DNA from 4 places in the Pseudoalteromonas sp. MQS005 genome. Region 4 is predicted to be linked to each of the others. Evidence: predicted binding sites of a transcription regulator. Region 4 holds the regulator's gene; each other region holds the start of a gene.
The links. The regulator LexA, encoded in region 4, represses DNA repair genes until DNA is damaged. The targets are predictions, from matches to a motif close to TACTGTATNNNNATACAGTA.
Positions count from the first base shown of each region.

Region 1: a site for LexA is predicted at 1,472-1,491, ahead of ruvC (crossover junction endodeoxyribonuclease RuvC). Genes of this name have one in related genera too.
Region 2: a site for LexA is predicted at 4,892-4,911, ahead of A9479_RS03765 (exonuclease domain-containing protein). Genes of this name have one in related genera too.
Region 3: a site for LexA is predicted at 1,551-1,570, ahead of uvrD (DNA helicase II). Genes of this name have one in related genera too.

Region 1 covers NZ_LYRQ01000065.1:7,289-14,809, forward strand. Annotated here, with positions in the region: gene ruvB (Holliday junction branch migration DNA helicase RuvB) at 1-270, opposite strand, end outside; gene ruvA (Holliday junction branch migration protein RuvA) at 278-895, opposite strand; gene ruvC (crossover junction endodeoxyribonuclease RuvC) at 898-1,422, opposite strand; gene A9479_RS17380 (ABC transporter permease) at 1,555-4,056, opposite strand; gene A9479_RS17385 (ABC transporter ATP-binding protein) at 4,046-4,759, opposite strand; gene A9479_RS17390 (arylesterase) at 4,760-5,383, shown strand; tRNA gene A9479_RS17395 (tRNA-Pro) at 5,500-5,576, shown strand; gene A9479_RS17400 (hypothetical protein) at 5,751-6,011, opposite strand; gene A9479_RS20010 (YbjQ family protein) at 6,180-7,097, shown strand; gene bamE (outer membrane protein assembly factor BamE) at 7,159-7,518, opposite strand.
Region 2 covers NZ_LYRQ01000005.1:86,898-94,418, forward strand. Annotated here, with positions in the region: gene A9479_RS03740 (hybrid sensor histidine kinase/response regulator) at 1-655, shown strand, start outside; gene A9479_RS03745 (DUF6691 family protein) at 730-1,131, opposite strand; gene A9479_RS03750 (YeeE/YedE family protein) at 1,135-1,548, opposite strand; gene A9479_RS20055 (hypothetical protein) at 1,552-1,863, opposite strand; gene A9479_RS03755 (OmpP1/FadL family transporter) at 1,860-2,810, opposite strand; gene A9479_RS03760 (sugar porter family MFS transporter) at 3,013-4,437, opposite strand; gene A9479_RS03765 (exonuclease domain-containing protein) at 4,924-7,080, shown strand; gene A9479_RS03770 (sel1 repeat family protein) at 7,320-7,521, shown strand, end outside.
Region 3 covers NZ_LYRQ01000031.1:919-8,439, reverse strand. Annotated here, with positions in the region: gene A9479_RS11815 (dUTP diphosphatase) at 1-561, opposite strand, end outside; gene A9479_RS11810 (YacL family protein) at 614-982, opposite strand; gene A9479_RS11805 (hypothetical protein) at 1,095-1,319, opposite strand; gene uvrD (DNA helicase II) at 1,635-3,800, shown strand; gene A9479_RS11795 (GNAT family N-acetyltransferase) at 3,778-5,868, shown strand; gene A9479_RS11790 (ABC transporter substrate-binding protein) at 5,837-6,961, shown strand; gene A9479_RS11785 (chemotaxis protein) at 7,018-7,521, shown strand, end outside.
Region 4 covers NZ_LYRQ01000010.1:70,746-78,266, reverse strand. Annotated here, with positions in the region: gene A9479_RS05475 (LysR family transcriptional regulator) at 1-123, shown strand, start outside; gene norR (nitric oxide reductase transcriptional regulator NorR) at 129-1,694, opposite strand; gene hmpA (NO-inducible flavohemoprotein) at 1,860-3,041, shown strand; gene A9479_RS05460 (endonuclease) at 3,081-3,734, opposite strand; gene A9479_RS05455 (hypothetical protein) at 3,987-4,367, shown strand; gene A9479_RS05450 (PaaI family thioesterase) at 4,397-4,840, opposite strand; gene lexA (transcriptional repressor LexA) at 5,039-5,656, shown strand; gene coxB (cytochrome c oxidase subunit II) at 6,150-7,292, shown strand; gene ctaD (cytochrome c oxidase subunit I) at 7,292-7,521, shown strand, end outside.

The DNA.
Region 1 (7,521 bases), on a different contig from region 4:
CACAGGCCCAGACGTGGTTTTAATATTTACGTTTAATTCGTTCGCCACAATATTAGCAAGCGTGGTTTTACCTAAGCCTGGTGGGCCAAATATCAATAAGTGATCCAACGCTTCGCTACGACTGCGCGCAGCTTCAATAAATATTTCCATTTGTTGCTTAACATGCGGCTGACCACGATAGTCGGCCAATAACTTAGGCCTAATAGCACGGTCTATGGTGTCTTCGTTGGTTTTTTCAGCAGCATCTATTAAGCGATCAGCTTCGATCATAATTTACTCACAGCATTGATTTCAAAGATTCTTTAATTAGAACCTCAGTCGACATATCGGGTTTGCTTACTGATTTTACTGCTTTTTGCGCTTGTGGCAATTTATAACCGAGCGCCACTAACGCCGAAACCGCATCATCGGCCGCATTATTGGCTATAGTTGCATCGCTCGCTGGCTCTATTACGGCGCTATCGCTAAATGGGGTAAATAAGTCATTCCCCCAATTTTTTAATCTGTCTTTCATTTCGAGCACTAAGCGCTCTGCGGTTTTTTTGCCTACCCCTGGCAGTTTCACCAAAGCGGTAGCGTCTTCATTATTTACACAACTTACGAACTGCTGCGCCGACATGCCCGACAAAATGGCTAAGCCTAATTTAGGCCCTACTCCATTGGCTTTTAACAGCTCTCTAAATAACGCACGTTCGGTTTTATTGTTAAAGCCAAACAATAGCTGTGCGTCTTCGCGTACTACAAAATGAGTGTACACAATGGCGTTGTCGCCTACTTTAGGCAAATCGTAAAAACAGGTCATTGGCATTTGTACTTCGTAGCCAACGCCGCTCACTTCTAATAGTATTTCTGGGGGCTGTTTTTCAACTAACACGCCGTTTAAGCGACCTATCATTGTTATTTCCTTAGACGTCCTCTAACGGTTTTGCTTGCGCTACCCGCTAGTTTTATTAAATTTTGTTCAGAGTGGGCATGGCAAATTGCAATTGCAAGCGCATCCGCCGCATCGGCTTGCGGCGTACCTGGCAGTTTAAGTATGTTTTTAACCATATGTTGAACTTGCGATTTATCTGCCCCACCGTTACCCACAACGGCTTGCTTTATTTGCCGTGCTGAGTATTCAAAAACCGGTAAGTCGGCCATAGAGGCACCGACAATCGCAGCACCACGGGCTTGACCTAGCTTTAAAGCAGAATCAGGGTTATGCGCCATAAATACTTTTTCTATAGCAAATGTTTCAGGCGAAAATTGCTCTATAAGTTGCGTAATGCCCTGATAAATCATTTTAAGTCGGGTGGGAAAGTCATGATCGGCTAATTTAATACAGCCACTGCCTAAGTATGTAAACTTGGCACCTTGATGCGCAACCACACCGTAACCCGTTAAACGCGAGCCCGGATCGATCCCTAAAATTATGGCCAAACAGCACTCTCATTATTGTTATTTATTAATAGTGCTAATAATGCCAGAGCACTGTATAAATTACCAGTACAAAGCAAAAACAAAAATGCCTACTTAAAAAGTAGGCATTTAAACGCTATTTGGCTGGAAAGTTTACGCTAAAGCGCGCACTAAGCCTTGGGTATTTTGTTTAAGCGTACGGGCAATCATAAAATAGCCTAACCCAGCTACAAACACGCCGCCAGCAACGGGGCCTATAATCCAAATATTAGGATGCAGCTTACCCGCTAAATCAAACATTTGCTGCTGAACAATCAATAACGCAATATCGCTGAAAAATGCAGCCACCAGTCCGGCTAAACCGCCCAGTAATAAAAACTCATACAAGGTGGCATTTTTGATTAATCGGCTTTTAGCGCCTAACGTACGCAATATTACAATTTCTTGCATGCGCTCACCTAAGCTTGCTTGCACCTGCGATATAAGTACCAACGCGCCACACAACACCACAATAGCCAGTACAAAGCCAATAGCTAACGACACTTGCTCAATAGTCGATTGAATTTGTTTAACAAAGTTGTCTACATCAATTGCTGTAATAGTGGGGTATGTACGTAATAACTGGCTAAAGTCGCGCTTTTGCTCAGGCTCAATGCGTACTGATGAAATATAGGTAGCCGGAAAGTCGCTTAGTACATCAGGGCTTAAAATAATGAAAAAATTAGGTTTAAGCGTGGCCCAATTAACTTTACGTACACTGGTAATTTTAGCGTCGAACGACTGCGCACCAATTAAAAACGTGAGGGTATCGCCCATTTTCACATCAAGGCGCTTCATCATCGACTCTTCAAGTGAGGCCTCAGCTACTGCGTCATAGCCAAACCACTGGCCATCTATAATGTCATTTTGTGAGGGGACTTCGTTAAGCCAAGTTAAGTTAAGCTCGCGGCCAATGCCTGAGCGGGCTTCTTCGTCTTTTTTCTCGTTGTCTTGCAATGACACTTCACGTGCTACTGCTTCGCCATTTACTGCATTCACGCGGCCACGAATCGTTGGGTAAAACTCCGACACTTGAATGCCTTTTTGCGCTAAGTATTCATTTACCGGATCCAGCTCATTTTGCGTAATATTAACCAAAAAGGCATTAGGTGCATCACTTGGCAATTGAGACTGCCAATCCGAAATAATGTCGTTTTTTAGCACAATTAAAAACAACAGTAATTTAATCGCTAGCGAAAAACTAATTAGCTGCACCGCATTAACGTTGGCGCGCTTTTGAATAGACGCAATAGCCAACGACCAGCTGTTACCTGGCTTTAAACCAAGCTTTCGGCCCCCGCCAAATATTAATTTAGAAATTAAAAACAACACTAGAATAAGCGCAAGCGTTGAGGCAAATAAAATAAGGGTAATTTTAATATTGTTACTAAATAACCACATTAATAAAAATACCGTTAAGGCGCTAAGCCCTAAATGGATTTTACTTACCGCAAGGCGGTCGCCTAAATTACGGCGAAGCACTCTAAGTGGTGGAATATCAAATAAATCTAACAATGGCTTAATAGAAAACATAACCGCACAAATAACCCCGGTGCTAATAGCCACTAACCACGGTTTAAACCCTGCCATAGGCAATTCGGTTCCCATGCTTTTTGCAAGGTAACCAGTTGCAACTTCTTGTAAGCCGTAACCAATAGCAAGGCCAACGACTACTGCCATGGTACACACCATTAATAAGTGCATAAGGTAAATTTTGCGGATCATGTCGCGGCTGCCACCTAAGGTTTTCATCATTGCGACTGGGTCATATTGGCGCTCACAATAGCGCTTAGCCGATACTGCAATAGCAACCGCGGCTAATATAATGCCCAGCAAACCTGCTAACAATAAAAAGCTTTCGGCTCTGTTTAAACTGTTTGAAATAGGCGACTGGCGGTCTTTAACACCATACCAATTTTGATTTTCTTTGAGTTGCGGCTTTAACCAATCGTAAAAACTGTTGATGTCGCTTTCATCACCTGCGTATAACTGGCGGTAAAATACGCGACTGCCTGGCTGTATTACTTCGGTTTTTGCCACATCATCTATGTTTATGAGCACCCTACGGCTACTAGAGAACACATTAAATGGCGCATCGGGTTCTTCTACAATTACCTTTTCAACATTAAATAACGCTGCGCCTAATTCAACTTGGTCGCCTACGTTTATGTTTAAGCTATAAAAAACTGATTCACTTAACCATACATTACCAGGGCTTGGCGCACCGGGGGCAACCTCGGTTTGAGCATTTAAACCCGACTTAACTTTTAATTGGCCTTTAAGCGGGTAACTGTTTGATGCCGCCTTTACCGAGCTAAACTGCATTTGATCGTTTGCAAACAGCATAGTGTCAAAGTACACCATTTGTGCAGTTTGTAAGTTTTGTTGTTCTGCTTTGGTTATAAAGGCGGTATCTATGGCGTGGTTGCTGGCAAGAACACGATCTGCCGCTATAAATGCACTGCTTTTTTGCGCAATACTTTCTGCAATTCGCTCAGTTACCATAGATAAAGTAAGCACGGTTAATACCGCCAGTGCAATGGCAGCACTTATTACGGTTAGTTCACCACGGCGAAACTCACGAGAAAATAGTTTAAGCGCTAATTTAGCCCACATTTGCCATTTCCTCTGTTGAATTTTGTACCAGCTCCCCCGCCTCTATTTGAATAATGCGTTCACATTTTTGTGCTAAGGCTTCATCGTGAGTGACTAAAATGAGGGTTGTACCGTTTTGCTTATTTAAATCAAATAATAACGACTCAATCATATGGCCATTTTTGCTATCTAAGTTAGCTGATGGCTCATCGGCAAACAATATTTTTGGCGAACCAACAAATGCACGGGCAATCGCAACACGTTGTTGCTCACCACCAGATAACTGCGACGGGTAATGATCAACCCGATGGCTTAAGCCTACTTTTTCAAGCAAAGCGAGCGCTTGTTCTTTGGCGTCTTCTTTACCTGCAAGCTCTGCCGGTAGCATCACGTTTTCAAGTGCAGTTAAACTTTGTACCAACATAAAAGACTGAAACACAAAGCCAACTTTTGCAGCTCTCAGTGCGGCCCGCGCTTCTTCGTCTAATTCGTGCAGCGGCTCCCCATCTAACATTATTTCGCCGCTGCTTGCCGTATCAAGCCCTGCTAATAAACTTAATAAAGTGGATTTACCTGAGCCCGACGTGCCAACAACAGCAACAGACTCACCGTGCTTGACATTAAAGCTGATGTCGCTGAGGATGGACAACTCACCTTCAAGGGTAGATACAACTTTAGACAAACCATTTACTTGAATTATATTTAATTGAGAAAGCGCTGACATATGACTCATTCAATCCTACGTTTTGTATTTATTTTATTTTTAGTTATTAACCCGCTTACTGCGGCAGCTAACAACACGATTTTAATACTTGGTGACAGTTTAAGCGCAGCCTATGGCTTAAAACAAGAACAAGGCTGGGTGCAATTGTTACAAGATAAATACGATGCCGAGCAACGCAATATCAACTTAGTTAATGCCAGTATTAGTGGTGAAACCACTGGTGGCGCCCTGCGCAGACTTGATGCATTGCTTGAGCAATATCAACCAACTCATGTGCTCATAGAGCTTGGCGCTAATGACGGTCTACGCGGTTTTCCAGTTACTAAAATGCAAGACAACTTGACCGCTCTGATTGAAAAAAGCCAAGCAATAGATGCACAAACCGCGCTAATGGAAATTTATATTCCACCTAACTATGGCCCACGTTACAGTAAAATGTTCACCGATAGCTTTGCCAGTGTTAGCAAAGCCACAGGCTCGTATTTAATGCCGTTTTTTGTACTTAAAGTAGCAGGCAAAAGCGAGCTAATGCAAAACGATAACTTACACCCTAACAAAACTGCGCAACCAATACTACGAGATGAAATGTATAACACGATCAACCAATGGTTAAATAAAGAGTAAAGCCGTGTAAAACTTCTGGCGCAAGCGCTTAATATTAAACGCTTGCGCAATAAACATCCAAACAAACAAAAGCTTATTGATTTTTTTAAAAATACACGTACTATTGCAGTCGAAGTCGGTATGTGGCGCAGCTTGGTAGCGCACTGTCATGGGGTGGCAGGGGTCGAGAGTTCGAATCTCTCCATACCGACCAATTAAATCAATACCTTACCTCTATTTATAAATCTTTGTTTAAAGCCTAAACCGCTCTGTGTAGCCAATGTGTAGCCACTCTTTTGCTTTTTATAGTCGGGAACTAAAAATTTATCTCTTTAATCGTTCGCGCGTACTGGTTGCGAATCTCCCTTTTACGGTGTCTGAAAATACCCTAAATAAACTTAGCTAGTTTAGTGTATTGCTCTAAGCTATTACGTAAGCCCCACACACCCGAAAAGCCGTTTCTTTGTAGATACCTAAATAAACTTTTACGCGTCCAGCTGTTACCCCAGCTTGTTTTTAAGTCATTGCTATTTAAGTAATTAACTAACAATTCATAACTTGGGTTTTTATACTTATGTGAACCACTCAGCACTAGCGCTAACGCTTTAAATATCTGCCTGTCATTGTTAAGTTTATCAAATCGTTTCATAAATCCCCCTGCTTTGATTTCTTATTATACCCTTTTTAGTTAAGTTACAGGTAAGCAATGCCTATTTCGAAGAAGGGTAAGCACAGCTTTGTACTGGTAGGTTTAAATAGCTTGAATTTGCCTCATTCTTTTGTAACTCTGAAATAATTACAACTACTAAGGAAGGTTATGTTTCTATCAGATAGCTCACAATCAAAAGCTTCAAATACTAAAACTGAATGGACTTTAAATGAGAAGGGTCTAACGAATAACTTTACGCAAACAACTTACGAGATTGACTGCCTCAGCTTTTCATTAAAAAAAGAAGGTTACAAAGGGGTCGCATCAATTTTTTATAAAGATAATTTTCTTTGTAATTTAACTACACTGTATAGCCAAGCTGGTATTTATAAAAAGCATGGCTTGAGTGAAAGTAAAATCGTAAATAATAATACTGGTGAAAGGCTTATTGATCTAAAAAATAATGAGCTTTACCTTACTACTACATCACTTCGCTATGAGTCAAAAGATTACGGTGTTGCAGGATTGCGAACCGTTAAAAATATCGCATCATATGACGTTCTTTTTTATGGGAAGCATTTAACTAATGTATCAGAAACAACTGCTCATAAAATAGAGTCGGCTAAAGATATATATTTAAAAATCAAATTATCTACCATGCAAAATAAAGTTAAGGACAATCAGATTAACCTTGATGCCAATAAGCAAGAAAAAGCCCTTATCGATAAAAGTTATAGAATAATCCGAAGCCCCAGTGAAGTTATTCTTACCACTGAAACAGCATCGAATTTAAAAGTAATAAAAAGGCTGGACGTTATAACGGCCGAGTGTGCTTATGGCATGAATATATTCAAAGATGTTTTGACTAACCTCACTGACACCTTTGGCGGCAGAAGTAACAGCATACAAAACACGCTAAGAGATGCCCGCAAAACAGCCTTGGCGGAGTTAAGAAAAGAGGCCTTTTCATTAGGTGCTAACGCGGTAATTGGTATCGATTTAGATTACAGTGAAATATCAGGTGGTGGGAAGTCTGGTATGTTATTTATTGTTGCTTCTGGCACTGCGGTAATAATTGAGGATTAAATTTAATTATTTAGTTAGCTGATAGCGGCGTTAATAAAATATAAAAACGCCGCTTTTAAAATTAGTTAATACTCATTTGAGGTGCTGCGCCATTGGTAAACGTGTAATTTGAAACAATGCCGTCATCAAACAATATATCTAATGTTTTTTGAGTGCCTTCGGTTTGAACTTTCATAGTAAACACATAAGATTGAGCTTTTGATGTACCTTGAGAGTAAAAATAAAGCCACTTTATTTGGTTGCCATTAATAACCGTTTTTGAGTACGGTTCACCAAACCAATCTGCTACCTGCTCTTTAGTTGTAACTCCCTTATCTATTTGATCAACTTTATCCGTTTTAAAGTCGCTGCCCGTTGTGTAATTAGCAGTAGCGCAAGCCGTTAGAAGTAAAGCACATAATATTAAAATTCCATATTTCATAGC
Region 2 (7,521 bases), on a different contig from region 4:
ACTTCAGGTTAGCGTTGAAGATAGCGGTATTGGTATTGCAAAGGCACAACAGTCATTATTATTTAGTGAGTTTACTCAAGCTGATGTGGGCGTTGCACGTAAGTATGGCGGAACAGGGCTGGGGCTGGCTATTTCTCAAAAGCTAATAAAAATGATGGACGGTGAAATTCATTTACACAGCGAAGAGGGTAAAGGTAGTACGTTCACCTTTAGTATTAGTGCGCCAGAATCAGCAGACGCTCCCTCAAAGTTACCTAAAAAAACAGCTTCGCAGCCAAATCTTTTGGATAAACGCATACTGTTGGTAGAAGATAATGCGATTAACCGACAGGTGATTGCAAAAATGCTTGAGCCTACTAAAGCGAGTTTAACAATGGCTGAAGATGGCTTAAAGGCGCTTGAAGTATTGAAGAGTCAGTCGTTTGATTTGATTTTAATGGATTGCCAAATGCCCAACATGGATGGCTATGAATGCACTCGCGCGATTAGAACCACTGAAATTAAAACCGGCTTACGAGTACCTATAGTGGCGATCACTGCAAATGCTTATGAGGAAGATAAGCAGCGCTGTTTAATTGTTGGTATGGATGACTTTATAGCCAAACCCATTAATAGCGATGATTTATATACAGTGATTGGTAATATACTCAGCTGAGCAGCAGCTGAAGAGCACAAAGCATAGTTCAGGGTTAGTATGCTAAGTGGCCGAGGCGTGCTCGGCGACTCATATTATACTTTTTTGGTCAGCCACATACCGCCAAGTACGGAAGCAAAAAATAACCAAAACTCTGTTTTAAGTGATACCAGTTGTACAAGCCCGGGGCCCGGGCACACGCCGCTTAAGCCCCAACCTAAACCAAATAAAATAGAGCCAGTAATTAACCGCGTATCGACCTTTTTTAAATCGCTAAGGCTTAGTTTGTCGTTAAACACCGGCGTGCCTTTTTTAGTGAGCCAAAACCATGCGCCCATCATAATGCTCATTGCAACAGCCATAACAATAATTAAGCTACCGTCCCATTGCTGATTAAAAGTGAGAAAGTTAAGCACTTTATCTGGGTTGGTCATGCCACTAATAATTAGTCCCAAACCAAATACGAACCCTAAAATAAGCGTAATAATTGCGTGCATGATTTACCCTACTAAATTAGCGGTGATAATGGCGATTGCCATAAATGTACAGGTTGATACCCATGAACGGGCCGAAAAACGAGACATACCACATACGCCGTGACCACTGGTGCAGCCATTCGCTAACGTGGTCCCCGCACCGACCAAAAGCCCTGCAATAATAATCATCCAAGGCGATAAGTTTAATTCGCCTACTAACAGCTCAGGGGCAAATAATTGTATAAATACACCTGCTAGTAATAACCCCATCACAAAACACAGTTTCCAACGAGAAGCTGCTGCCAGTGGATTAAAAATTGATTTTATAAGCCCTGAAATTCCCGCTACTTTACCAAATAAAACCAGTAATAACGCGCAGGCTAGACCAATTAAACCACCGCCAATAGCCCCAGATAGTGGTGTGAATTCGGTTGTCATCGTTTAAATCCTCCAAGCAAGGGATACACCCAATCCTGATTGTTCCATTGAAATTGATAGTTGTTGATTAGGCGCTAAATAGTTTGCACCTGTTACATTTTTAGAGGGTGAATAAAAAGCCATTGCGTTAAATTGCACCGCGTCACTAAGCGCATGACTAATGCCTGCTGTAAAATGCCATTCTTGCACACCGGGCGCTAAAATATTAAATAAAATGTCAGATGATGGAATGGGTTGCTCGGTATAAGAAGCACCAAACCTAATTTTTTGTTGCTCAGTGCGTTGCCATTGATAACCCAGTTTATAAATACTCATATCGTGCCAACCAAAGCCTGCTCCGGCTTCAGCCCTAGTGGCGCTGACATTAAATTAGTAATAGGGTTGGCGATACTTTTTACTTCACTGTAATTTATTTTTTGCCAATCAAACACCACTTGGTGCGATGGTAAAAACTGCCAAGCGGTACCTAGCTGAATAGAGCTTGGTAAATCAAACCCGCCTTGCTCTGCAAACAGGCCGCTGTAACGGTCAAATTCATCCATAGACACTGATGAACGGTAACTGGCGCCCCAGCTAAGTGACGAGTTAATAATGTGGCTGATCCCAAGTTGCATTCCAATGCCTGTGCTGGTATCAACGCCATTATTAGACAGCGCCTCTGGCTTTTGCGAAAAGGCGGCAAAATTTGCCAAACCTTGTGCTTCAAATTGTTGCACTACATAAATAGCAGAAACACCTAGGCGTATTTGCTCATTTAATTGATAGCTCATGGTTGGGCTGACAAATAACTGTTTTAATTCAACACCAGTGGTGCCGCCATAAAATGTGCCTTGAGGGGCAGAATCAGCCACATATTCTGTGTTCATTCCGCCGTTACCGTAAACTAATAGGCCAATATTAATGCGCTCATTTAGTTGATGGCCAATAGCAAATTCGGGAATTGCAAGTAAGCTGTTATCACTTTTTTTGGTGGTTGCGTCCAAATACAGTGCATTGGGAAAGTATTCATCGACCTTTGCAGCGGTGTAGTTACGCTCAGGAGCAAATAATTCTATGCCTACCGACATTTGCGTGCCGTTAGCTGAAAAAGTAGCCGGGTTATTTGCACCCGACATTAATTCTTCTGATAACGCTACACCAGCACCTGCCATGCCTTTGTGAGTCATACCGTAGCCATGAGTAAAATAGCCATTCGTTGCAAATACATTAAATGTGCTTAACGCAGAGGTGAAAACAAGGCCTGAGAGTAACTGTTTTTTCATTTAAATTGAGACTATGTAGAGAAAGTTGGCGAACAATAGCTAACTTTTTATATTCCAAAAAAGAACTTTAAAAGATTATATATACTAAAAAAGCATATTGTTTGTGGATGAGGAACAGGTAAATGAAAGGGCTTACAAAGGAGGGTTAAATACACTGGAGTAAAACAGCATTATTAAGCGCTATTTTACTCCAGCCAAGTAATTACATTGACTCTAACTTCATACCGCGTGTCTCTTTAATGTATTTAACTACAAAAAACACACTAATAAACGCCGAGAGGGTATAAAAGCCATAGGCGCCTGCTAAACCAATACTACCTAGCATGATAGGGAAGGTCATAGTAATAGCAAAGTTAGCTATCCACTGCGCACTAGCAGCAACTGCAAGCGCTGCACCGCGAATGCGGTTATTAAACATTTCACCAAGCAGTACCCACACAATTGGGCCCCAGCTTAAACCAAAAAATACCACAAACAGGTTAGCCATTATTAAAGCAAAGGTACCCATATTTTCGCTAAGTGCTAACTTGCCCGCTTCATCAAGGCCTGCACTGCCAAAGGTGTAGGTAAGTGCACTTAAACTAATAAACATACCTATACTACCTACCAGTAACAATGGCTTACGTCCCACTTTATCAACTAAAGCAATGGCAATAAAAGTAGACAAAATATTAGTGGTACCCGCAAGCACGTTTATAAACAGTGATTGTGATTCATCAAAACCAGCGGCTTGCCAAAGTTCTGAACCGTAATAAAATACCACGTTAATACCAACAAATTGTTGAAACACTGACAAGGCCACACCCACCCAAACAATAGGGTGTACCTTTTTACTGCCATCGATAAATAAATCGCGAATACTTGGTTTTTTATCGCTTTTCAGAGACTGCTTTACGTCATTGATTTGCGCATCAGCATCATCGTTTGAAATTTTATTAAATACAGTTTTAGCGTGTTTAAGCTTGCCTTGTGCGACTAAGTAACGCGGTGACTCAGGAATAAACAAGACCCCAATTAAAAATAAGCCTGCAGGAACCAGTTCAGCCCAAAACATCCAGCGCCATGCAGCTAAGTCTAACAGTAAAATACCCTCGGCACCGCCTGCGGCATTTGCAATTAGGTAGTTACTTAAAAAGGCAGCAAACAGACCCAGCACAATAGCAAGCTGCTGCAGTGTTGCTAAACGGCCGCGTAAGCTGGCAGGTGCTACTTCTGCAATATAAGCCGGCGCTAAAACAGATGCCGCACCGATACCTAATCCACCAAATAAGCGGTAAAAAATAAACTCAGCTGAGCTATCAGCAATACCAGAGCCAAATGCACTGATAGCAAATATAAGTGCAGTGACAATCATAATAGCGCGACGGCCAAATTTGTCAGCTAATGGGCCAGCAGCTAAAGCACCCAGCGCACAACCAAGTAAAACAGAGGCAACATTAAACCCTGTTGCTACACTGCTTGAGTTAAATGTATTACCTAATGCCGATACAGTGCCATTTATAACGCCTGAATCAAAACCAAATAAAAAGCCACCAATGGCGGCAACAGCCGATATAAAAATAACGTATAAAAGTGAGCACTTTGTCTGTGCGCTTTGCTCACCTTTAGTTGCATGCTGTGTTGTCATGTTGTTCAATCCTAATTTTTATTATGTGTAATGAAGTTAAAGTACCACTAATAATTTGCGGGCAACCTTAGCACAGAGTAATCACGCTAAAAAAGATATTTCAATAGTAATACGTATGCATAAATAAATTAATTGAGTTGCGCGAGGGTCTGTTTATCTTTTGAGATTGAAGTTTCAGCAGTGTGTTTGGTTTTTAAGCAAAATAGATCTTTTGCCATGTGAATGCCCGTAAATAGGTACTAACGCTTCGTTAATGTTAAACACGCACTGCTTGAAGGGTTCTGCTATCTACACAGGTGAAGATAAGGTGCAGGGTATAAAAAGGGTGCTCGGTTTTAACTTAGTTTATTAAGTAACAAACCTCGCTGAAATTAAAGCGCCCGAGATTGAATCAATTTAAATACTAAAAGGCTATTAATTCCTAATTGGGTTGCTAAAAGCGCTCAAATAATTATACTGTTTTTATATACAGTATTGGCGGTTTTTATGAGAAAAGAGTTACCAGCAAAATATTATTTGGCACATTTTAAAGAGCTAATAGGCTTTGTGAGCGATAAATGTATGCATTTACTTGAGCAAAAGCACATTACATTTATTAATAAAATAAACACCCTCGACGAGCAAAGCCAATGCATGCTAGCACGTATTTATTCTCGTAAGCCTTATTTAGTGCAAACTCAGTCATTAAATTATGAAGAGATTATTTCGCCTTATCAGTCACTTTTTAATTTAAAAACAGCCGGATTAGTATATGAACCCTCACAAGCAGACGCTAAGCAACTGCTTAGTCATCTAACAAAGCCGGCCTTAATTGAGTTGTTATCTCAACAAGAGCAGCCACCATTATTTAAAAAAAGTGCAGCTAAAAGTTGTTTAGTTGAAGTCGCTATTTCATTTTTTGAATCTGAGCCAGAGCGTCTTTCGCATTTGTATAATCAGTATGTGATCAATAATAGAGATGAGTGTTACCAGTATTTTGAGTTTTTGTATATTGGCAGGCTCAGTGCCGGTGATGTTAATCATCAAAATCGGTTTGTACTAAGAGATTTAGGGGTAACTCCTGTTAGGCAAGGACATCATGAAAGTTTGTCTCGCTTTGACTCAATTGAGGAAGCGCAATCTAACTATGTGTTAAACCGTTTTCGGTTAGCCGTTAAAAACGCGAAAGATGACAATGAAAATGAGACGTTAGCAAAACAGTTAATAAATGAATTAGCAGTAGGGGTTGTAGCTCGAGAGCTAAAGAATAAGTTATTGGTCATACTTTATAAGCAACTAAAAACAAGTAACCCTGTATTAGCGTTTGATGTACTTAATGCCTGCGAAGACGATGCGCACGCACTAGAAATTCAAATAAGAGAGCAATACCGTTTAGGTAATAAAGAATGGGTAAAGGCGCAACTTGAGAAAATTATAGAAAATCCGCTCACCGATGAGTTACTGTACTTTGCGGATGACTTTTTAATGCGCAAATTTAACAAGCAAACACGCTCACGGCTTAGTGAAATGTTAGCCAGTACACGCTGTATTATAGAAGTTGATGAACTTTACCGTGGCGATGTTGAGTTAGGTGTAAGTGATCACTACACTCGTCAAGGCAAGCAGGTTTTTTATACTGAGAATACCTTGTGGCAAAGCTTATTTGCGCTGGTTTTTTGGCAGGAACTTTTTATTGAAACCCCAACCCCCCCCTGCAACGAATTTGATATTTATCCGCAAGCCTTAAAAACAGATACATTTTATTTAAATCAATCCTCGCAATTAGAGGCGCGGCTGGCTGCGTGTAATAGTACCCAAAAATTGCTGCGTTTAGTGTGTAACCATGCAGCGAAGTATTATGAGCAACCAAATGGCTTATTTAGATGGCACAAAGATGTATTAAAGCCATTAGAGATGCTTATTTTAAACAGCCCGATAAATGCGCTATTAAGCCATTTAAAAAACATGGCAAAAAACTATCGACAATTAAAAGATGGTTACCCCGATTTAATGATTGTTGATAACAGCGCAGTTCATTTTGAAGAGGTAAAAGCGCCCGGAGACAAGCTTAAAAGAAACCAGCTAGTGAGCATCGATAATTTAAAAAACAGTGGTTTTAAAGTCAATATTGCAGCGGTGAAGTGGTATGTAGACCCTAACCGTGTTTATAGTGTAGTTGATATTGAAACTACAGGAGGCCTCAAAGGCGGTAACCGTATTACCGAAATTGGTATTGTTAAAATAAAGCAGGGCGAAATAGTTGATACATGGACCACATTGATAAACCCAGAGCGTCCCATCCCGCGTTTTATTACCTCGCTTACAGGCATTAACGATGCCATGGTAAGCAATGCGCCCATATTTAGCGAGATTGCAGCGCCGTTACTGAATCAATTATCAGGCAGTATTTTTGTGGCGCATAATGTTAATTTTGATTATGGATTTATTAAAAAAGAGCTTGAGAGGATAGGAATTAATTTTAAAATGCCGAAACTGTGTACAGTCGTTGAATCACGCAAAGCATTTAAGGGATTAAAGTCATACTCACTCGGTAATTTATCGGCACACTTTAATTTAGACTTAACCAATCATCACCGTGCATTAGACGATGCCAAAGCGGCCGCGCAGTTATTATTACTGGTTCAGCAAACGGACAGTCAGTGATAGATTTACGTCAGTTAAATGCATTGTGCGTAAAGTAAAGTACCTTATGTATAAATACAGGGTATTAAAAAATAGGTTTATCTATTTTTAATGGGCGATTAAAACTGCGCTTATAAAAATAATCGCTGTAAGCTTTGCAATCCCATGATAATATTAAATATATGTTAACAGGTTTTAGGGCAGATGCTTTAAAAGTGGTTATGTTTCTGAGCAAAAAAAATAATAAATTAAGGATAATAATGAATCATCAACGATTGAGTGCCACTTTGCTGGTATTGGTGGCTTTAATAACTGGCTGCAATTCGTCACCAGTCAGTCTTTACAGCGATAATACCATGAAGAAAAAAGAATATAATGGTGTTAAGGCATACAGAAAAGGGGAGTTTGAAGAGGCTTTTAACTATTTAGAAGAGCCCGCTGCATTGGGCTATAAAAGTGCAC
Region 3 (7,521 bases), on a different contig from region 4:
AGTATCAAGGCTTTTAACTACTTCAACTAAGTGTTCGTTATCTTCTTTGCCATGCCACACTTTAATGTAGCTACCCTCTTTGTAACCATGATCCTGACGGAAGAAGTTCAGCGTATTTTTACCCACATAGCCACGATATAAATCATCAATATCCATACCGATTTGTGCCATACAACCGGCAAAAGCAGCCGCGTTAAAAGTTTTATTGGCAACCGCACTGGCCGCTAATAATTCAAGCGTTTGTTTAAAATCATCGCCTTGCTGTGGGGCGCTCATTTGAGTTTGTAGCTGTGTTGCTATTTGCTCATAACTGGTCTTACCGTCGATACGTAGCGATAAACCAAAATGAAAAATATCAACCAGCTCTAAAATCACTTGCTCAGTATCTGGGGTTTGCTTTTTCCACCATTTCCAACCGTAATGGTCCAGCATTTCTGCACATTCAACCCAAATAGCTCTATACCATTCAAAGCCTTGACTAAACCATTGCTCATGTACTTTGGTATTCATGGCATTTTGCATTTCTAGCATAACAACTAGTTTGTTTAAATTCGCAGACATATTGGTTCCACTGTTGGATTTATAATTAGGGTAATAATACAGATAATATAACTTAACGACCAGCCGAAAACTCATGCCACGAGTTGATCAGGTCAACAAAGTCTTCAAAACCACAACCACTGCTTAAATCATTCTCTTCAAGCATGAGTTCGTCATCTTGGTAGGCTAATATATCTTCGTTATCTTGATGCAGCGCATGCGCTTCGAATAATGCTTCATCTTTAGATAGAATTAGGTCAATTTCTTGGCCTTTAAGTGTTACCGGCTCAAAGCTTGAACTCACCGAGCTAATAAGTGCCTGCACCATCGCCACTTTATCTTTGCCTATTTCTTCATTTAACCAACGGCCTATAATCGCGTGCTCGCTGCTAATTTTAATTCTTAACCCACTAATAGGATCGCGAATGAATTGGTATTCCATAACTTTATTCCAGTACTGCTAATGCAACAGATTATAACCTAATCAGCTATGAATAATGAAAGCCAGATACAAAAATAGCGCCATAAGGCGCTATTTAGCATCATCAATTTAGCTAACCGCCTGAGCGATAGCGTGCAGCATCAATAATTGCCCATAAATGGAATACGGCTCCAATTACGGCTGGAACCACTAAAAACCATAACGCATAGCCGCCAAAAACCAGAATTGCAAAAACAAGTGCCGCTAAAATACGGCCCTGCACCAACTGCCCTAAACCGGGGAAAAAAATATTACATAATGCTGCGATTACGTTACCGCCAGAACCTTGTTGAGACATACTAACCTCTGTAGTTTAATTAATTTTGTATTTGTACTTATTATTTATACTTACACACTTTATGCCAATTTATTAAGGCTTACAAATCATACAGTTAAATTATTACGAATTTATCAGTTTAGTATTTTTTGCCAAAAATAAGTCAAATTAGCAATTTTAAATAGCTATTTTAGTTACTTGCTCAGTTTATACTGTTAATTATTCAACAACTTAAATACGTATTTTATAAATAGCTGTTTATAAAAACAGTATTTTATTTAGCCTAACAAAAACACCTGTTATACTGCTCTCATTATTGATTAAAAAGGCGTAACGATGGACGTTTCAGAATTACTCGATGGCTTAAATGATAAACAACGCGATGCCGTTGCAGCGCCATTACAAAACATGCTGGTATTAGCAGGAGCAGGTTCAGGTAAAACTCGAGTATTGGTTCATCGTATTGCCTGGTTAATGCAAGTAGAGCAAGCCTCTGCCTACAGTATTTTTGCGGTAACCTTTACTAATAAAGCCGCTAAAGAAATGCGCTCGCGGGTTGAAGAAACATTAAAAGCCCCTGTAGGCGGTATGTGGATTGGTACTTTCCATGGTTTATCGCACCGAATTTTGCGTGCACATCACCGTGAAGCAAAGTTACCAGAAGCCTTTCAAATTTTAGACTCTGACGATCAGCTTCGTATGATCAAGCGCTTATTAAAATCGATGAATATTGATGATAAAAAATGGCCGGCAAAGCAGTTTGGTTGGTACATAAGCGCTAAAAAAGATGAAGCTCTGCGCCCTAAAGATATTCAAGCATACGATATTAACGAACAAATGATGCTGCGTGTTTACGCCGCCTATCAAGAAGCCTGTGATAGAGCGGGCCTAGTTGATTTTGCAGAAATATTACTACGTAGCTATGAGGTTCTTAAAAATAACCCAACCTTGCTGCGTCATTATCAGCAGCGCTTTGCGCACATGCTCGTAGACGAGTTTCAAGATACCAACACCATTCAATATGCGTGGTTAAAACTACTTGCGGGCGATACCAGCAGTATCATGATTGTAGGCGATGATGACCAAAGTATTTATGGTTGGCGCGGCGCGAAAATAGAAAACATTAAACGCTTTTTAACCGATTTTGACGCAGAGACGATTCGCCTTGAGCAAAACTATCGCTCTACTGCCACTATACTTAAAGCCTCAAACGCGTTAATTCAAAATAACTCCGAGCGAATGGGTAAAAGTTTATGGACCGACGGTAACGACGGTGAACCTATTTCTATTTATGCTGCTTTTAATGAGCTAGATGAAGCACGCTTTGTGAGTAGCAAATTACGTAGCTGGCTTAATGCTGGTAACGCACTACAAGATGCGGCTATTTTATATCGTAGTAATGCGCAATCGCGGGTACTTGAAGAAGCAATGCTACAAGAAGGTTTAAAATACCGAATTTATGGCGGTATGCGATTCTTCGAACGCCAAGAAATTAAAGATGCTCTTTCATACTTACGCTTAGTGGGTAACCGCCAAGATGATGCGGCATTTGAGCGTGTTATTAATACGCCCGCCCGCGGCATTGGCGATAAAACATTAAGCCATATACGTGACTGCGCTCGCGCTGAATCTTTGCCGCTTTGGTATGCTGCTAAAGCCATTGTAGAGCAACAGCATTTATCGGGTCGCGCTTCTGGAGCTGTTGCCAAGTTTGTTGAGTTAATTGAACATATTGAAGATAAAATTAGTGACTTAACGCTGCACGAGCAGGCTAAATATGCCATTCAAACCTCAGGGTTAATGGCAATGTATCAGGCTGAAAAAGGTGAAAAAGGCCGTGCTCGGGTTGAAAACTTAGAAGAATTAATTAGCGCCTGCGATCAATATGAACTCCCTGAAGAGGAAGAATTTAGTTCACCACTACAAGGCTTTTTAGCCTACACCTCGCTTGAATCAGGTGAAGGGCAAGCTGATGAACATGAAGATGCGGTACAAATGATGACTCTTCACTCAGCTAAAGGCTTAGAGTTTCCGCTGGTATTTATGGTCGGTGTTGAAGAGGGCATGTTCCCATCACAACAAAGTAATGAAGAAACGGGCCGTTTAGAAGAAGAACGCCGCCTTTGTTATGTAGGTATGACCCGTGCTATGGATAAACTGTATATAAGCCACGCAGAAAGCCGCCGTTTATATGGTCAAGAAAAATACCACAGCCCATCGCGTTTTTTACGTGAAATACCCGAAGACTGCGTAGAAGAAATTCGCATTAAAACCCAGGTTTCTCGCCCGCCAGCAGTTGGTCGCTTTAGTGCATCGGTTAGCCATGCCGCCTTTGAAGAAAGCGGGTTTAATTTAGGTCAACGGGTGCTACATGCAAAATTTGGCATTGGTACGGTGCTTAATTACGAAGGCAGTGGCGCACAATCGCGAGTACAAGTTAACTTTGACGACTTAGGTAGTAAGTGGTTAGTAACAGCTTATGCAAGACTACAAGCCGTTTAACCGCGTTATAGAGCATCTGCAACAGCAGCTAACGAATGCTAAACATCGTCAGTTACTGTTGCTTACAGGCGATAAAAATTGGTGTTATGAGCAATGCACTCAGCTGCTTGCTCAATTACAGCAACCCTCTTTTGTTCTTTCTAAAAACACAAATTTAGTTAATGCACATTGGCCAGAGCATACCCATCAAATTTTAGGGCAAGAGTGCGCCCATGCTGTTTATGATGGCTACAGTGGACTGGTGCCAGATAAACTAGCAGCCTTAGCGGGCGTAGTTCAAGCGGGTGGCTTTTTAATTGTATTACTTCCACCGCTCGAATCACTTGAACATTGGTGCGATCCTGCGCTGCCATTATTTCAATCATTTGGACAAGCGCATCAATACAGCTTTTTTAATCAACGTTTAAAGCACTTACTGAGCAGCGCCTCTTTATTACATTTTAATCAACAAGATGGCTGGGTTACTCTTGCCGACATTGATGCATCAGCAGGTACTATAGATTTTACCGAGCAACAACAATGTGTTGAATTAATAAAAAAAACCGCGCACGGACGGGCAAATAGACCATTATTGATTAATGCTGATCGGGGACGGGGTAAATCAGCGGCATTAGGGATTGCCGCAAGCGAGCTCAGCGATAAAAAAATCCTCATCAGCTCTATGCAATTTCGCGCATTGCACAGCAGCTTTAAACATTTAGCAAACGCACTTAATTTGGAGTATCAAGCAGGCAATAAATGCATTGCAAACATGCAATATATTGCACCTGATCAACTACTTAACGAACAGCCTGAGTGTGACTTGCTATTAATTGATGAAGCAGCAGCAATCCCTGTTCCAATGCTCATAAAACTACTCCACCTTTATCCTCGCGTGGTATTTTCAAGCACCATGGTTGGCTATGAAGGCAATGGTCGCGGCTATATTCTAAAGTTTACTCGCTACATTAAAACGCATTTTAAAAATATGCGCAGCATGACTCTTGAGCAGCCTATTCGCTTTGCAAAGCAGGACCCATTAGAGCTGCACATTCGCACGTTATTAGCCTTAGATGCTGAACATCACAGCGTCACCTTACACTCTACCCCTTTGCAATTTAAGCAATTACAGGCACATCAACTTGCTAGTAACGAGTCACTACTTTATCAAGTGATTGGGTTGCTAACGCTGGCACATTATCAAACCAGTGTGAATGATTTACGCCACTTACTAGACGCCACTAAACAACATGTATTTGTTTGCCAACAAGGTGATAATATTCTGGGTGTCTGTTTAATTGCGATTGAAGGTGGGTTTAATGCTGCCATGAGCAATGAAATAGCACAAGGAAAGCGTAGGCCTCAAGGTCACTTAATGGCACAAACGCTAGCACAATTGAGTTTTAATGCTGATGTTTTAAAACAACACTGCGCCCGCGTGGTGCGTATTGCCATTGATCCACAGCATCACAACAAAAAAATAGGCACACAGTTACTTAAATACTGTGAACAACAATTGCAGAGCGAGTGTCATTGGTTTGGTGCCAGCTTTGGTGGCAATGCGCAATTACTCAGTTTTTGGCAAAGTAATGGCTTTGATTTAGTTAAACTCGGTTTTCAAAAAGATAAGGCAACGGGCGAGCACAGTGCATTAGTTGTTAAAAGCTTAACTAAAAGTGACCAACTAGTAGAGCAATTAGTAGCACAGTTTGAAGCCGATTTCCCTTTGCAACTACTCGATCACTATAGTCAGCTTGATTATCAACTGGTCGCGAAAATTGTCTCTCATTTTAATACTCATACCGGCAGTATCACTGAGCAATCAAGATTAAAGTCTATGTTAACAAGTGACTACCAGCTTTTTAATATAAAACCATTACTCTGGCGACGTTTTTGGGCATTGCCGTATAGCTTGCCAACCGATGACGATAATTTCCAATATGTTTTTATTAGGCTAGTATTACAAAATTGGACACCGAAAAATATCCAAAGTCAGTTAGGTTTGAATGGCACAAAGTCATTTAATACATTATTTAAAAAGGCTGTAAATAATTGGTATGAGCGCATTTCGCATAATAGTAAACCTTAACATTGTCCTTATAGCATTAGTGCTTGGGCAAACTTTCGCGCATGCCGAGCAAACCAACGACAAAGTAATTAAGCTGGGCATGTCTACTGCACTGACTGGCCCTGCTAAAAATATTGGCCAACAGTTACATAAAGGTAGCAGCGTTTATTTTGACAAAGTTAATAACGCTGGGGGTATTAATGGCGCTAAGGTGCTACTTTTAGTTGCTGATGATCACTATGAACCCAAACAAACCGTTAATAATACTCGTGAGTTTATTTACACAAATAAAGTTGATGCCCTGTTTGGTGCAATGGGTACCCCAACCAGCCATGCAATTATACCTTTACTAGAGCAATCAAAAATTCCGTTCTTAATGCCTTTTAGCGGGGCGAGCTTTCTACGTGAAAAACCGTCAGTTAAAGCATTTAACTTAAGAGCAAGCTATAACGACGAAGCACAAGAACAAATCAAATACCTCGTTGAAGAGCATAAACATAGTAAAATAGGGCTGTTTATACAGGCTGACGAATTTGGCTTATATGTAGAATCAGGACTAAGAGAAGCGCTCGCTAAATATAACCTTACACCGGTAATAGTTGCTCGCTACAAACGCAATAGCCAAGATGTGGAGTCAGCACTTAATACCTTAAAATTAAGCGGAGTTACGGCAATCTGTTTAGTCGGCACTTATGAACCACTCTCTGAGTTTATTAATAGTGCCCAAAAGCAAGGGTTTAATCCTGAATATACTAGCGTTTCGTTTGTACCCAGCTTTGACTTATTTGATGAAGTAAACTCACCATCAAATATTATGGTAACTGAGATTGTTCCAAACCCACTAAATTGTAACGATAATTTTTGTACTGAGTTTTTAGCCGATATGCAAGCGAGCAACATTAAAAAACCGAGTCGTCTTCATTTTGAGGGTTATATTAACGCTATGGCATTTAGCAAAGCAGCGAAAAACTGTCAATTCCCCCTTCAGCAATCCTGCCTAATGAATGAGCTTAATTCTTTATTAGTAACCGATACACTTATCCAAAAGTTATTCATAAATACTGAAAACAACAATAAACGTAATGTTTATCGCTCTTATTATGTGAATAAATAAATACCTTGCAAATATTGTTCTATCCTTAGTATACAAACTTAGTATGTGAGGAAGCCATGGACTTAATTAATTTTAAAGTGGGTTATAAAACCATTTCACTTAAGATTCTTGATATCTTATTAACGGAACAATTTCATAATAACCTCACGGTGCTGCCTAACGATAACAAGAGCTTCCTAGGCGTTAAAGATTATATGGGGATCCCAACCCCAGTATTTGACTTAGGAATAATTTTAAATGGCGTATCTACCGAGCACAGTAACCGTGATGCGTTAAAGCAACTTAAATCTTGGCAAAAACAACTCATTGCTTGGTTTAATCAATTAGAGCAAGCGTTACTAAGTTCGCAAAATTCGTTAAATACGAGTCAATATGAGCTTGCTGACTTTGAACAATTTTATATGGAATTTAAAACCGATAACGACGAATTAAAAAGTACGATGTCACGCTTTAATGAGCCGTTTAAATCACTTTTACAAAAAGTAGAAGACGCTATTAAAGTACATAAACAAAAAAATAGTAAACAAGTACTCATACAACTTGAAATTGTAAAGCGCCAT
Region 4 (7,521 bases):
AATGAACTGAGTTGGCCAACCGATTTGTGGCTGGTTACGCATCATTTAGTGCATCGAACGGCAAAAGTTCAAGCGTTTAGTCAGCTATTAAAAAATTATTTTAGGCAGCGAAAGTTAAGTTAAAAAGGCTACAACGATTTTTTTATTGAAACACCTAAGCGCTTGGCTAGCCGCGTTAAGTTAGCGCGGTCGACCTGTAAACTACGCGCTGTGCTTGCCCAGTTATAATTATGTTGTTTAAGTTGCTGTATTATAAGTTGCTGAGTATAGGTATCTATGGCTTGCTTTAACGAAATGTTGTTTGCTAAAGGTGGGATTACAAGCTGGTTTGAGTGTTCAAGAGCTAAGGTGTTAACAGCGCTTAAATTTAGCTCACAATGCGCAGGTTCAATAGTAATAATTGGTTGCTGCCACTGATGTTGTTTAGCCTTTAATGCAGCCCGATTAATCACATGCTCAAGCTCCCTCACATTGCCTGGCCAGTCATATTTTTTAAGCAGCAGTTGCGTTTCAATACTGAGTTTTAGCTGTTTAATAGCGAGCTTGCGGGCTGTTTTTTCTGCAAAATAACCGGCTAATAAAATAACATCTTCATCACGGGCTTTCAATGGAGCGACTGTGAGTGGATAAACACTTAATCGATGGTACAAATCGGCGCGAAACCGTCCTTGTGTTACTTCGTGTTTTAGGTCGCGATTGGTTGCTGCAATCACTCTAACATCGACATATTTAAGTTCATCTTCGCCAACGGTTTGTACTTCGCCACTTTGCAGTACGCGTAATAATTTACTTTGCATAGCCAGAGGCAGCTCGCCGATTTCATCTAAAAATAAGGTGCCGCCATCGGCTAACTGAAATTTACCTTGGCGGGCATTTTGGGCGCCGGTAAAAGCGCCTTTTGCATGGCCAAAAAATTCACTTTCTGCGAGGTTTTCAGGCAGTGATGCACAATTTAAATGAATTAATGGCTGATCTTTACGTGCGGAGTGTAAGTGAATATTACGTGCCACCAACTCTTTGCCGACCCCAGTATCACCTAAAATAAGGACACTAAAGTTTGATGCCGCAACCAGTTTTATCTCATTTTTAAGCGTTTGTATTGCAGAGCTTTGGCCAATAATTTCACCACCATCACGTTTGAGCGCTTCACGGTTTAACGCTTGTACTAATTCACTAGAGTGCTGCGCATGTTGTTTGTAATGGGCAAGCTCTAGGGCTGTTTTAAAGTGCGCACTGCACAAGGTTTGTAAGGTGTTGAGTGTATCAGTGGTAATACCGTAAAACGCATTGGCGTTAAGGCTATCAAAGGTCAGAATGCCAAGTAGTGCGTTTTTATCATAAAGGGGTAACCCTAAGCAGGCATGCACTGGAATATCACCGGTTTTAGCCAGTAGTAGCCCGTCGTATGGATCAGGTAGTGGACAGTCATGTGCAAATTGCAGAGCCAAACGACTACTGCAGATGGCTTTAAGGCGAGGATGCTCCGCAATATCAAAACGTCGTCCTAGGCTATCGGGCATAAGCCCTTTAATGGCTAAGGGTTTTAATTGCTCACCTTGGCGAATTAATAATGCACTGGCATCGCTGGGAATAACACGTTCAACCGTGGCTAAAAGTTGCTCAAAACTGTGAGCATGTAACGTACTTTGCGCAAGTTCTAATGCAACTTGCGTCAGGTTGAATTGTTGGTTCATGTCAAAATGACCTGTTAGTGTATTTTTACAGGTTTTATAGTAGGTCATAAAGACCCATCTTGTAAAGCGAGTTAATTTAACCTTTTGAATATTATAGGTTTAATTAGTTGGCACACTCTGTGTAATGCTAAATGCAAGCAGTTAGTTATTACATAGGAAATAAACATGTTATCCGATAAAACCATACAAATAGTTAAAAGCACGGTGCCATTGCTTGCAGAGGCAGGTACGGTCGTAACCGATCATTTTTACAAGCGCATGTTTAGTCATAATCCCGAGCTTAAACATATTTTTAATATGACTAATCAGGAAACGGGTCGTCAGCAATTTGCATTATTTAATGCGTTGGCTGCGTACGCGCAAAATATTGATAATTTAGCCGTGTTAAAAGAGGCGCTAGCGCGAATTAATCATAAGCATACCAGCCTAAATATTTTACCTGAGCATTATCCTATTGTGGGCGCACATTTAATCGGTACGTTAAAAGAGCTTATTCCTGAGCAGTTTACTGCCGATGTTGAATATGCGTGGCGCGAGGCCTACGGTGTACTTGCTGATATTTGTATTACCGAAGAAGCGGCATTGTATGCGCACAGTAAAAACAACCATGGTGGCTGGGCAGGCACGCGCCAGTTTGAAATTACTGATAAACATGTTGAATCTGAATTCGTAACTAGTTTTACGCTGACACCTGTGGATGGTAAAGCAGTTATTACCTACAAGCCAGGACAGTACATTGGCATTAAAGTTAAGCCTGAGGGCGCAGAATATGAAGAGATCCGCCAGTATTCTATTTCGCAAAAGAGCAATGCTAAAAACTATCGTATTAGCGTTAAAAAAGAGTGCCAACCAAAGCCTGGCGTGGTGTCTAATTATTTACACTCACTAGAGCAAGGCGCACGAGTAGAGTTATACCCGCCAGCGGGAGACTTCATTTTAAAAAATGAGGCAACTCCAGTGGTACTTATTTCAGCAGGCGTTGGCCAAACCCCGATGATGGCGATGCTGCAAACGCTACTTAGTGGTGATAAAAATCAAGCGATTAGTTATTTGCACGCGTGTGAAAACAGCCGCGAATTTTCATTTAAAGGGTATTTAGCGCAGCAAACGGCAATGCATCCACAGCTAAAAACATTTACTTGGTTTAATCAAGGTGGCGAGGAGTGTGATTTCACTGGGCTAATGGATTTAACGGTGCTTGAGGCATCATTACCTATTAGCGAAGGGGCATTTTATTTGTGTGGACCAGCATCATTTATGGCTTACGTAAAAGGCCAGTTACTTGATTTAGGTGTGCAAAGCTCAAACATTCACTACGAAATATTTGGACCACACCAAGCGTTATAGGTTAATTAAAAGCGTGTGTTACACGCTTTTAATTTAAACTTACAGCTTTTTACTATTTGTGTTAGCAGCATAAGCTTGTTGTTGCCAAGCATTAAATAGCTTTTGTTGTTTAGCTGAAATTTTTAAACCATACGTTTTTTGCATGTAAGAGTACGCATCGGCAATGCGTTTACGTGCATGAACAGGCGGTTCAACAACACGTTGTTTAAAATTAACTTTAACCTCACAGCGACCATATTGCGTCGCGTTTTGGGCTAACATGCCAAAGCGGTAGTTTGAGCGATCGGCGTTAATTTCACCAATTGCAGGGGCTAAATTGTTTATATCGGCTTCCATCATGCGAAACTTAGCGCTAACTTTGCGGCAGTTTTTACGCCCACCATCTTGCCAACATTGTAACTGGTGACCAAATTCCCATGCAGGGACAATATGTTCCCATTCAATTCGCAATGCACGTTGATTTACTTTGCCTGAGCGGGTTAGTGTGTTGCGAGGCACGTAGCCACAATGGGTAGGATCGGGTACTAACTTTTTGCCTTGTTTTTTTATATCGCAACCACAATAAATACTTTTAGCGTTTTCGGGAAGGGTATTAATTAAGTGCTTTTTGGCACTCGAAAACCGCGTAAATTGTTCGCCCATTGCTGAAAAACAAGCACAGCAAGCCAACAAAGCTAAAATAAACCGAATCATATCCATCACATACGTGAACTACAGGAGCGCCTAGTTTAAGGCCTAGAATAAAAAAGTAAACTGCCACCGGCATGCTTTAATTTTAATTTGCGTATTTTGTAGAGGGCGTTTTTGAGGAGTAAATAGTGGGCAATATTCAGAGGCTAACGCTAAAAATGCGTTAATGAGGTGATTCCTGCGTTGTTGATTTGGTATAACGGTAAAACTGCGTTAAAGTTTGCAATGAAATTAATAGAGGGTAAAAACGAGATAATGTCGGAAATTCAATTTTTAAATGTAGATCTAGAGCTTGAGTCAAAGCAAGATATTAGCGTATTAGTTGCTGATTTAAAAAAGGTCGCAACTATTTTACATTATGATAAAGACGAATACCGTCAACTTGCTCGCATTGAGGTTGCAGGTGAAATAACCACGCCAGATAAAGCGATTAATCACTTGTGTGAGTTAATCGAGTCGTGTTCACGCAATGCATTAAAGCAATGGTTGAGTTGTTCACGCAGAACTTTCGATATTGGGTTTGAGTCTGGCACTTCGCCAAAATGCTTTAACCAAGCCTTACATGCAGATACCTTGTTACGTATATCTGCAATTGGTGCAGGCGTAGAAATTACTATTTACCCTCTCGAAAAGTAATTTAACTTCAACCTTGGTTAATTGACTTACTAGCCTTTTCGCTCAACTACGGCTGCGGTCATCCGTGATACGCAGCAAAGCTCATTGCGGCTATTGGTTATTTTAATATCCCAAACCGAGCTGCGTTTGCCGATATGATAAGCTCTCGCTGTGGCCGTTAATGTGCCATTGCGTGATGCCTTTAAATGACTTGCACTGATCTCTTGGCCAACACAATAAAACCGATTGAAATCAACTACAAAATTAGCGGCATAACTTGCTACTGTTTCAGCAAGCACCACATTTGCACCACCATGAACGATACCCATAGGGTTATGATGCTCTGGAATTGCCGGCATAGTTGCCACTAAGTAGTCATCACCAATTTCACTGATCTCTATTCCCATGGTTTTCATGAGTGTCCCTTGGCCTGTAATACCTTGATCTAATTGCTTACAAAACTCTAATGTAATCGGTTGATGCCAAATACTCATGCTAGCTCCTTGGATAAGTAATTGAGAATTAAAATTTATTAATATGATAATGCGTTGCTAATAATTACATTTATCACCCTGCTTTTAAAGTAGGTTACTGTTTGATGATAACGGCATATAAGGCATTAATTTATATTTGCGATTTTTAAATAACTGTATATACTCACAGTTAATTGTACTGTATGGAAAACCAGTTGTATGCGACCATTAACGAAACGCCAAGCGCAAATACTCGAACTCATTAAAGTGTTTATTAAAGACACTGGTATGCCTCCTACACGTGCCGAAATTGCACAAACACTGGGTTTTAAAAGTGCGAATGCTGCAGAAGAACACTTAAAAGCACTGGCCAAAAAAGGTGTTATTAAAATGAAGCCAGGCGCGAGTCGGGGCATTCAGCTTGTTGAAGAAGAGGAGCCAGAGCAGTTGGGCTTGCCTTTAATTGGCAGGGTTGCTGCCGGTGAGCCAATATTGGCGCAACAGCATGTAGAAAGCCACTGTAAAATTGACCCTTTAATGTTTAAACCTGCGGCCGATTTTTTATTGCGTGTTAACGGTATGAGTATGAAAGACATTGGTATTATGGATGGTGATTTACTTGCTGTGCATAAAACCCAAGTTGCCGAAAATGGACAAGTTATTGTTGCCCGTGTTGACGACGATGTAACCGTGAAGCGTTTAGAAAAAGCGGGCAGAAAAGTACTCTTACATGCTGAAAATGATGAATTTTCAGCTATTGAAGTCGATTTAGAAAATGAGTCGTTCAATATTGAAGGCTTAGCGGTAGGTGTTATTCGTAACGCTGACTGGATGTAGTATTAAAGCATAATTTAGCGCTTAATAGTGATTAGGCGCTGGGTTTGTTAGCAGCACAATGTCTAACTTATCAAATGTATGACTATATGTTGTTAAGTGCTTCTCCTATCATAAATAAAATCACTAAATACTTTATAAATTAACAAATTTACTCTGCTTTTTTAAGTTAACAATTTTTTATATTTCTATCCTGTAATTTCAATACACCCCTTACTAAACCTGACTCTTAGATTAATTGCCTGACTAGTTGCTATTTTTTTAGCTGCGCATTTTAAAAAATACACCTTGTTTATTTTTCATACTCACCTTGCTTATTGTTTATTTTTTAACTAGTTATTAAAGAGCTGGAATAAAAATAACTCACAGCTTAGTCGTTTTGAGAACACACATTTACTAAATCCAGCACCCTTATAAAAAATAAAAATAACGAATAGGCGTTTAAGCCGTATGCCTCTTCGCTTTGCGTCAGCAATAGCATCAAAGGAGCCGTCACATGGGTAAGCTGAGTTCTTCCTTGTGGCTTATATTGTTTGTTTTTTCGCAGAATGTGCTTGCTAATAGCCAATATAATATGCGTAAAGGCGTAACCGATATAAGTAATAATGTATACCAACTGCACATGACTATTTTTTTAATATGTTGTGTGATTGGGGTGATCGTGTTTGCCATTATGTTTTGGGCACTCATTCATCATCGCAAATCTAAAGGGGCTGTCCCTGCCCAATTCCATGAAAGCACCAAAGTAGAAATACTGTGGACTGCGATCCCTTTTGTCATATTAATTGTTATGGCCATTCCTGCGACTAAAACCTTAATTGCCATGGAGGATGCCAGCAAAGCTGATCTCACCATTAAAATTACAGGCTCACAGTGGAAGTGGCATTACGAGTATATGGGGGAGGACGTTGAGTTTTATTCCATGCTAGCTACCCCTCAAAATGAAATAACCAACCTTGCTGATAAAAACCCGAATTATTTACTCGAGGTCGATAAACCACTGGTACTACCTATTAATCAAAAAGTACGCTTTTTAATGACTTCAGATGATGTTATTCACTCATGGTGGGTGCCTGACTTTGCCGTTAAAAAAGATGCAAACCCTGGGTTTATTAACGAAACATGGACCAATATTAATGAGGTCGGTACTTACCGTGGGCAGTGTGCAGAGCTTTGCGGTAAAGATCATGGTTTTATGCCTGTTGTAGTAGAAGCTAAAACAGAAGAAGACTTCAAAACGTGGTTAGCAGAGGCTAAACAAGCCAAACAAAAAGCAGCTGAGGCAGACGCTGCGTTATTAGACCAAGTTGTACCAAAAGAGGAGCTGATGGCGCTTGGTGAGCAGGTTTATATGGCGAGCTGCGCGGCGTGCCATCAACCAACTGGCTTAGGCTTACCGGGTGTTTTCCCGGCCCTTAAAGGCAGCCCAATAGTCATAGGTGATATCAAAGGGCATATAGATATTTTGCTCCACGGTAAACCAGGTACGGCTATGCAGTCTTTCGCAAAGCAATTATCAATCAAGCAAATAGCAGCTGTTATTACCTATAAACGCAACGCGTGGGGTAATGACACTGGTGATGTAATTCAACCGAGCGAGATACAAGCGGCACTGGATGCTGATGGGGAGGCTAAATAATGAGTAGCATTGCAGAACAACCTAATACCAATGAGGCTCATCATGCCCATCAACCTGCCACAGGCTTTAAGCGCTGGTTATTTACAACCAACCATAAAGATATAGGTAGCTTATATTTAATTTTTTCACTCACCATGTTTTTAATTGGTGGGGCAATGGCGATGGTTATTCGAGCTGAGTTATTTCAGCCGGGCCTACAACTGGTTGATCCTCACTTTTTTAATCAAAT